DNA from 3 places in the Pseudoalteromonas sp. GutCa3 genome. Region 3 is predicted to be linked to each of the others. Evidence: predicted binding sites of a transcription regulator. Region 3 holds the regulator's gene; each other region holds the start of a gene.

Region 1 (3,286 bases), on a different contig from region 3:
GAATTGCATCGGTCATATCATCCCAGTTTACAAACTTTAAATTTTGCAGCATCAGAACAGCGACATATAAAATAGCACCTGCCGTAGCATAAGCCGGTACCATTTGTGCAAGCGGTGCAAAAAACATCATTAGTAAAAAGCAAATGCCTACAACTACAGCCGTTAAGCCAGTACGTCCGCCAACAGATACACCAGCGACCGATTCTATATACGATGTAGTCGTAGAAGTACCTAGCATCGCACCTGCAATTGTTGCTGAGCTGTCAGCACTTAATGCGCGCCCTAAACGAGGCATGTTACCTTTTTCATCAGCTAAACCTGCTTTTTGAGTTACCGCAACTAATGTACCCGAAGTATCAAAAAGATCGACAAACAAGAAAGCAAAAATAACACTCATCATTGATATATCAAAAGCGGCTGCAAAATCTAGCTGCATAAAAGTAGGCATTATTGATGGTGGCATAGCCATAACACCGTGATATTCAACAAGCCCCAAACTTAAAGCAATGCCAGTCACTAATAAGATACTAATAAGCACGCCACTTTTAAAATCGCGGTATAAAAGCGCTGCAATTACAAAAAAGCTTAATATAGCCAATAACGGTCCTGGAGAAGTAATGTCGCCCAACTGTACTAATGTTGCCGGGCTTGAGACAATAATGCCTGCATTTTTAAGGGCAATTAATGCTAAAAAAGCACCTATACCCGTTGCGATTGCTCGCTTGAGCACCAGAGGTATGGCATTAATAATCCACTCTCTGACTTTAAATAAGCTTAAAAACAAAAATATACAACCCGACATAAATACAGCCCCTAACGCGGCTTGCCAGGTATAACCCATTCCTAATACGACACCATACGTAAAAAAGGCATTTAGTCCCATACCAGGCGCTAATGCTAATGGATAGTTAGCCCATAAACCCATTATAAAACAGCCTATCGCAGCTGCTATACATGTCGCTACAAATGCAGCCCCTTGATCCATCCCAGCCTCTGCGAGCATAGCCGGGTTTACAAATACAATGTATACCATAGTTATAAAGGTAGTTAGGCCAGCAACGCATTCGCGTTTAACTGTTGAATTATTTTCGCTCAGTTTAAATAAGGCTTCGAACATAATAAACTTGTGATAGTAAAAAGTGGCGAGATTTTAACATAAAAATTATCTTTTACAGGACATTTTACCTTGCTATATACTAAACTGTTAAAGTAGTTAAAATAATAAATGAACCAATATGCTTAAAACAACACCTTGTGAGCAAGACTTAGAGCAACAGCTAGATAATATTTTAGGTTTTGTTACTCAACCCGAAAATACCTCTGTGCCCGTTGATAATAAAAAAGATGAGCAAAGTACGTTAAATAAAGCCCTATATTATTTAAAAAATAATCAAGCTCCATTGGCTGCAAAATGGATGCGACTTGCTGCAATGGCGGGAAACCATAGAGCACAGTTTTATTTAGGTTTATTTTTTGTGAAAGGTGAAGGCGTGCCACAAAGTGTATTTCATGCTGTAGCTTGGTTAAGCTTAGCAAGTAGCCAAGGGTACGCCCCTGCCACTGCAGCGGTTACAGATATACGCAAACATATCGAAACTAAGCGATTTAAAGATGCTCAATGTTATGCGGCAAGTTTGTACGAACAAATCCACCAACTCCAGTTTTCTCATATGATCCCTCGCACGAGTGAAAACACATAAGCTAGCTATAGCAGAAGTACTGTATGCAGTGTAAAAAATACTGTATATGGTTACAAAGATAATCCTATACAGTATAAAACCCCAAAATGAAGACACTGCTCAAAAATTTATTTTTAGAATACCTTCTCAAAAATAATTCCATAACAATCTGATTAATAAAGAATTATAAATTCAAAAAATAAAAACAATGATCAAAAGCTGAATAACTGTACAAATAAATAGCATAAAAGGCTTGCACGAAAGCACTGTATAAACTACTGTATATGAATACTGTATAAAAACCCAGTGAGTGAAATTATGTTACAGCCTATTACCGTAAGAACAGTTAAAAGTTACCAACAAGATGAGCAAAGCGATTGCGTGAATTTGATTCAAATTGAAGATGAAATTTCAGCGACCTTTGAGCTTTTAAAAGTATTACACCAATACAATAGCTCTAATGCATGGACGTTACTAATTGCTCCAGATCACGTACCTAGCAAAGCTTTACTTGACTCATGCTCTATTGATACAAGTAAATTACTTGTTATTAGACAGAAGCACCTAGTAAATTTAGAGTATGTATTAAATTCTGCATTACATAACGGAAACTTTGCAGCGGTAATTACCTGGACCGATATAGTTAATAACCAACTACTTACGAATCTATCGTTCGATTTAAGTAAAACGAATACAAAACTATACTGTTTTACTAAAAAGTCTCAAACAACAGAGATATCACTCGCCCAATAAGCTTGTTAAACTAATGTTTTAGACTTTGTATTATTATTATGACTTCACTCAATACCACATTATGTTTTTGCAGCAGTGGGCACAATTATGCCGATTGCTGCGAGCCGCTTCACTTATCTGTTAAGCAAGCTGACTCTCCTGAACAACTTATGCGCTCACGATTCAGTGCTTATGTTATTAAAAATGCAGAATATGTTTATCAAACCTACGCAAAAGAAAAACAAGCTGAAAATCCGGTTAAAGAAATCAATGATTTTGCTAACAGCTGTCGATTTATAAATCTTGATGTAATTGGGTCAAGCCATGATGGCGATACCGGCACTGTAGAATTTAAAGCCCAATATTTTTATCAAAACTTATTTTGTGAGCTTCACGAAAAATCGCAGTTTATTAAAGAAAACACTCAATGGCGTTATTTAGATGGCACTATATATCCTGTTGAAGATATTAAAGTGGGCAGAAATGATGACTGCCCATGTGGTAGCAATAAAAAGTACAAAAAATGTCATAGCGTGTAATAAATAATCTTATTTAATATTTATCACCTACAAGGTGTTTTTAAGTGGCAAAGTGATTTATTAGCTAGCTAAACTTAAAAACACACTTGGTTACGACCTTGCATTTTGGACTCATACATTTTTTCATCTGCGATCTGCAAGGTGTTTTTGTTATTTACATACGGTTGTAGGGTTGCACCGCCAATACTAATAGTAACAAAGTCATATTCTGAATATCTGTGTAATATTCCTAAATCGACCACATTTTGTTTAATTTTATCAGCAACACAAATTGCACCTTCAGTGCTTGTATGCGGTAGAACAACTACAAACTCTTCGCCGCCGTAACGCGCAACA
Region 2 (3,286 bases), on a different contig from region 3:
CGCGTAATATTGCCACCATCACGTACCCACGATAATCCATTGCCTGCAATTTTTGTAGCAAGTACCACATCGCTGCGCTTTTGCTGATTACGCGATAGCCAATTGCCAATAATTTCCTCAGTTTTACCATAGGTCTCTGGAGAGGGCGGTACTGCATACATTTCGGCTGTATCAATAAAGTTTACGCCTTGCTCTAACGCGTAGGCTATTTGTTCATCAGCATCGCTTTGAGTATTTTGTTTACCCCAAGTCATACTGCCTAAACATACTCTTGAAACGTTAATACCACTGCTGCCAAGTGGGCTGTATTGCATGAGAATTCCTTATTGCTCGTCTTGAGAGTAGCTAACTAACGCCGATAAAAGAGGCTCTGCAATGAGGGCTTTTTGGCCTGTTTCAAAATCAAACATAACCACTTTTGAAGTGCCTGTTGTTGTTATAGCGTTTTGTGCGTGACTAAATACGGTGTAATTCATAACAAATCGGTCTGTTTTTATATCAGAAATAGTAACACCGACTGTAAGCGTATCTGGGAATGTAACTGGGCGTTTATAACGAATGTTATTTTCGCTTATTACCGGGCCCACGCCATTAGGGCTTATTGTATCGAACAGATTTATTTTATTTAAGAAGTCGATTCGGGCTATTTCAAAGTAACGTAAATACACTACATTATTTACGTGTTGTAGTGCATCCATATCAGCCCACGCTACGGTGATGTCGGTATGGATAGGGTGCTGATCTTTAAACGTTTGCATTATTTATTGGCCCTTAATTTTAAAGTACTTAGATTATCAACATGGGGTTACGAGCTCAAGGTAATTAATGGCATGTTTTTTTATAAGATGATTGTACCTGTTTAATTTTAGGTCTACAGTTAAATTACACAGACAAACACAAAAACACACAAAGGTAAAAATATGCAGAATATAATTAATTGGTCCTTAGCTTGTTTGGTTTTTATAGCCTCTTTTACCTGTTACGCAATGGGTAACGAATCAGGCGCTATTATTTTAATGTTAGCGGGATTTTTATTCGAGGTCATATTTTGGCTGCACGGTTATAAAGAGCAAGAAGGTAATAAGCGCTTTTTTTAATCGCTAACTAGGGCCTGTTGACCTTTCAGGATTAAAATTTGTTCAATCTAGGGGCTATTTAATCTCGGCGCGAGGTTTGTGACCTAGTGGGCTAAGTAAAAACCGAGCAACAAAGAGTAAATTGCCCCTAGGCAGAACCCTTCGGGCAGCGTATGTTTGGCATTTGTGCTACGTTATCGCCTATTTATGGGGAATAACCACACTACATAGGCTCTGCCTTGCCTAAATACCAAACATACTGCTGCAAATTTAACCTCGAAAGATAAACAGGCCCTAGGCTTGCTTATCGCATTTGATTCTATAATAATGACTGTATAAATAACCAGTTGTTGTTGTGGTGATGAAGAAGTTTATTCACATAGACATGGATTGCTTTTATGCAGCAGTAGAAATGCGAGATAATCCAAAACTTGCATGTGTACCGCTTGCTATTGGAGGCAATAGCCGACGAGGCGTGCTCTCAACCGCTAACTACATAGCTAGAGAATATGGCGTACGATCGGCTATGTCGAACTATCATGCTAAACAATTATGCCCCGATTTAGTTATTGTCCCTGGGCGCATGGCTGTATACAAAGAAGCTTCAAATCAAATACGTGAAGTATTTAGCCGCTACACAGATTTAGTTGAGCCTCTTTCTTTAGACGAAGCCTACCTAGATGTAACAGACAGTACTGCTTGTAAAGGCAGTGCCACACTTATTGCACAGCAAATAAGAGCCGATATTTACAATGCCACAGGGCTCACTGCATCAGCAGGTATTGCACCGATTAAATTTATTGCCAAAATAGCCAGCGACGAAAAAAAACCGAATGGTCAATTTGTCGTTTTGCCTCATGAGGTCGATGACTTTTTAGCGCAATTACCGCTGGGGAAAATTCCGGGGGTGGGTAAAGTAACGCTCGAAAAGCTAAATTTAAAAGGCTTATATACCGGCAAGGATGTACGTGAAAAAGGCGTTAACTGGATGCAGCAACATGTGGGTAATTTTGGTGTGTCGCTTTATCAAAAATGTGCAGGTGAATATGTTGGTAAAGTATCAACAGATCGCATCAGAAAGTCGCTGAGTGTTGAGCATACCTACGAATACAATAAAACAAGTTTGCAAGAGTGCTTAGATGAGCTGCCAAAATTGTTAGACGAATTAGTTTTAAGACTTAATAAACAGCAATTACAAAACCGTATTAATAAGCTGAGTGTTAAAGTGAAGTTTGCAAATTTTATAGTAACCTCAGCCGATCAGGCATACCACGAGCTAAACACAGAAATATTTATTCAACTCCTTACTAAGGCTTATCAACGAGGGCTACAACAACCTGTAAGATTACTTGGCATAGGCGTTGGCATTAAAAGCGAGCCAGAACAAAACTTTCAACTTAGTATTCTCGATTAAGCTGTAAAGCCTGTAACCCCAAGTTGCCATTTATTGGCAACTTGTATAATTAGCTCATCGCACCTTGCTGGTCTTCAATATTTAAATCGACGATAATAGGGGCTTATGTTTTCTAACAGGACTTTATTTATGGCATACCCTCAAGCGGTTAGTGCAAGCCTTGAATGTACATCTCATGATGCGCTTATTATTATTAGTGATGACTTTTCTCAATTACCAAATAACTCATTACGTGATGCTATTTTAGACCAAGCAAAAGTTGATTCTCGTATTGGTAAACAAGTTACTTTATTAGTGATTGAAAACAAACGCGTTGTACTTGCGCCAACGGGTCCGTTAAATAGAGATTACGACGATGTTCGCCGTTATTTTGATGCTGCTAAATTAGCAATTAACGAAGCAAAAGCGTCGGGTAGTGTTAATCCTGCATTATTTTTACCAAATTTAAATGGCGATAGCCGTTATCAGCATGCTTTAGAAGTTGCTTATTTAGGCGCTTGCCAAGCCTTATGGCAGCCATTAGAAGCGCGTGAATATCACGGTGAAAGTATTGAACCTATTACTCAAATTGGTTTAGTTGGCGCAAGCGAGCAAACAATTAAAGCTGTTAATGCAATTGCTGCAGGCCAATATGCCGCGCGTGACTTATGTGGCACTGAACCTGAGCGTATGGCTCCACCACGTTTTGCTGATTATTGCGTTGACTTATTTAAAGGCTCAAACATTGCGGTTGACGTAATTGATGATATTGCAGCTATTGATAAAAACTACCCAATGCTAAGCACTGTTGCTCGTG
Region 3 (3,286 bases):
TTAGCATTTGCGGTAATTTGTATTTTAGTTGGCGGCTCAAAAGGCCGGCCTGTTATACCGTTAAAGCTTTGCTGTTCATCTTTATTTATTACTGTAATTATAGGTGTGGTTAAAAAGTTCTCAAAAATTATTTGTGTTGGATTAACCACCTGAGATGCAATATCGTTAAGGGAGGCAACATAATCAGCCTGCGTAAATGGGTTATTAAGAGTACGTGTTGCAAGATGCTCCCCATGAACTTTATCAAGAGGAATAGCGCTCATGACTAAACCGCCTAATAGCCAAGCTAAAATTTGTAATGTGAGCAAATAACCGAGCCATTTATGTAACTTGCGAGCATACTTAAATATTTTTTTATTCATGTTTTAGTCTTATTATTTTTAGAGGCTAGTTTATTACATTAATGGGATTAGTTACTGCGACATTTTGTCGCAGTTTAAACTATAGCTTACTGTAATCATTTAAAAATAAAAAAGATTACACTTAAATTGCTAACATGACTTATTTGTTTAATTGAGCTGAGTGTTTGATATCCAGCTAGCTTTAAACGCTAAAAAATACTTAAAAGCTGCGAAATATCTATATAAAGTGGTTAATAGAGCATAGTTGATTTGGTATAACGGTAAAACTACGTTAAAGTTTGCAATGAAATTATTAGAGGATAAATACGAAACGATGTCGGAAATTCAATTTTTAAATGTAGATCTTGAGCTTGAATCAAAGCAAGATATTAGTTTGCTAGTGGCAGACTTGAAAAAAGTCGCGACGATTTTACATTATGACAAAGACGAATACCGTCAATTAGCGCGTATTGAAGCAACAGGTGTAGTAAACACGCCTGACAAAGCAATAAACCATATATGTGAGCTTATTGAATCGTGTTCGCGTAACGCGCTAAAGCAATGGTTAAGCTGTTCACGTAGAACGTTTGATATTGGTTTTGAATCGGGCACTTCCCCTAAGTGCTTTAATCAAGCCTTAGATGCAGATACATTACTACGTATATCTGCGATTGGTGCGGGTATGGAAATTACAATTTACCCAATCGAAAAGTAACTATCTTCGCTCTACGACTGCTGCGGTCATTTTTGATACGCAGCACAGCTCATTGCGGCTATTTGTAATTTTTATTTCCCACACTGAACTACGTTTGCCAATATGAAACGCTCTTGCCGTTGCTGTTAAAGTGCCGTTGCGAGATGCTTTTAAATGACTTGCGCTAATTTCCTGCCCCACGCAGTAAAATTTTGTAAAATCGACAACAAAGTTAGCTGCATAGCTGGCAACTGTTTCGGCAAGTACAACGTTAGCACCGCCGTGAACCATTCCCATTGGGTTATGATGCTCAGGAATTGCCGGCATAGTGGCTACTAAGTAATCATCACCAATTTCAGTGACTTCTATTCCCATGGTTTTCATTAATGTTCCTTGGCCATCAATGCCTTGTTCTAACTGCTTACACAGCTCTAAAGTGATGGGCTGGTACCAAATACTCATAATGACTCCTTTGCTTTTTTAATCATTTATAAATCTAGCTTTAGTTATATCCCTAAAATGTACACAAGTGAAATTACTTTGGCTATTTTAAGGCTTAATTTAAATTTGCGATTTTTATTTAACTGTATATACTCACAGTTAAATGTACTGTATGGAAAACCAGTTGTATGCGACCATTAACGAACCGCCAAGCTCAAATACTCGAACTAATTAAAGTTTTTATTAAAGACACTGGTATGCCTCCTACACGTGCTGAAATAGCGCAAACATTAGGTTTTAAAAGTGCCAATGCTGCTGAAGAACATTTAAAAGCACTTGCTAAAAAAGGCGCAATTAAAATGAAACCAGGTGCAAGCCGTGGTATTCAGTTAATTGAAGAAGAAGAGCCAGAACAATTAGGTTTACCGCTTATAGGGCGTGTTGCTGCTGGTTCACCTATTTTGGCGCAAGAGCACGTTGAAAGTCACTGCAAAATAGATCCATTAATGTTTAAACCGGCTGCAGATTTTTTACTACGCGTTAACGGTATGAGCATGAAAGATATTGGTATTATGGATGGTGATTTACTTGCTGTACATCGTACTCAAACCGCTGAAAACGGGCAAGTTGTTGTTGCCCGCCTAGATGAAGACGTAACTGTAAAACGTCTTGAGAAAGCGGGTCGTAAAGTATTACTTCATGCTGAAAACGACGATTTTGAATCTATTGAAGTAGATCTTGAGAATGAGTCTTTTAATATTGAAGGCTTAGCCGTTGGCGTTATAAGAAACGCTGATTGGATGTGACTTTAAAAATAGCTTTTAAACAAGCAGTTTTATAAATGCGTACTAATTAGTACGCATTTTTTGTTTTAAATTCGCACTAAAAATAGGGCATAAATAGCTCACTGACAATTTAAGCTGTAAACTTTTTTGCACTTATATTTCCCCCCTTCGAATGCGTTAAACCCCTTTGTTTTGCTCATATTTTAAACTTCCTGTTGCCTAGTTGATTACTGATTTTTTATTAATTACTCAATATCACCTGATTGTTTTTTATACTAAAACTTGCTTGTTGTTCATTTTTTAGCTAATTATTAATGTGCTGAGCTAATAATAACTCACAGCTTTTTAGTTTTGAGAACACACAATATACACAAACACGTTGTTGGCGCAGCAAAACCAATCAATATTAAATGAGATTGACTAAAAAAATAAAAATAACGAATTGGCGTTTAAGCCGTATGCCTCTTCGCTTTGCATTCGCAATAGCATCAAAGGAGCCGTCACATGGGTAAACTGACCTCTACCTTGTGGCTTATATTATGTGTTTTTTCGCACCCAGTTTTGGCTAACAGCCAATACAATATGCGCAAAGGCGTAACCGATATAAGCAATAATGTATATCAGCTGCACATGACCATATTTATAATATGTTGTGTGATTGGGGTGATAGTGTTCGCAATTATGTTTTGGGCACTTATTCATCACCGCAAATCTAAAGGGGCTGTACCTGCCCAATTTCACGAAAGCACTAAAGTAGAAATACTTTGGACTGCAATCCCGTTTGTTATTTTAATTGCTATGGCAGTACCAGCCACTAAAACCCTAATTGCAATGGAAGATGCCAGCAAAGCTGATCTCACTATTAAAATTACAGGCTCGCAATGGAAATGGCATTATGAATATATGGGTGAAGATGTAGAGTTCTACTCTATTTTATCTACCCCGCAAGATGAAATAGCGAATCTTGCAGATAAAAATCCTAACTACTTACTTGAGGTTGATAAACCTCTCGTACTGCCAATAAA

The links. Region 3 encodes LexA, which represses DNA repair genes until DNA is damaged. Its sites were predicted from a motif close to TACTGTATNNNNATACAGTA; they were not measured.
Region 1: a site for LexA is predicted at 1,956-1,975, ahead of CXF64_RS15150 (SulA-like leucine-rich domain-containing protein). Genes of this name have one in related genera too.
Region 2: a site for LexA is predicted at 1,406-1,425, ahead of dinB (DNA polymerase IV). Genes of this name have one in related genera too.

What each region holds. Positions count from the first base shown of each region.
Region 1 covers NZ_PJBK01000081.1:72,038-75,323, reverse strand. The annotation lists gene CXF64_RS15160 (NCS2 family permease) at 1-1,117, opposite strand, end outside; gene CXF64_RS15155 (tetratricopeptide repeat protein) at 1,236-1,700, shown strand; gene CXF64_RS15150 (SulA-like leucine-rich domain-containing protein) at 1,998-2,432, shown strand; gene CXF64_RS15145 (YchJ family protein) at 2,471-2,950, shown strand; gene CXF64_RS15140 (GGDEF domain-containing response regulator) at 3,025-3,286, opposite strand, start outside.
Region 2 covers NZ_PJBK01000090.1:11,409-14,694, forward strand. The annotation lists gene CXF64_RS16230 (aldo/keto reductase) at 1-314, opposite strand, end outside; gene CXF64_RS16235 (acyl-CoA thioesterase) at 324-758, opposite strand; gene CXF64_RS20855 (hypothetical protein) at 921-1,097, shown strand; gene dinB (DNA polymerase IV) at 1,438-2,490, shown strand; gene CXF64_RS16245 (M17 family metallopeptidase) at 2,620-3,286, shown strand, end outside.
Region 3 covers NZ_PJBK01000014.1:73,467-76,752, reverse strand. The annotation lists gene CXF64_RS01360 (membrane protein) at 1-362, opposite strand, end outside; gene CXF64_RS01355 (hypothetical protein) at 676-1,056, shown strand; gene CXF64_RS01350 (PaaI family thioesterase) at 1,057-1,497, opposite strand; gene lexA (transcriptional repressor LexA) at 1,665-2,282, shown strand; gene coxB (cytochrome c oxidase subunit II) at 2,766-3,286, shown strand, end outside.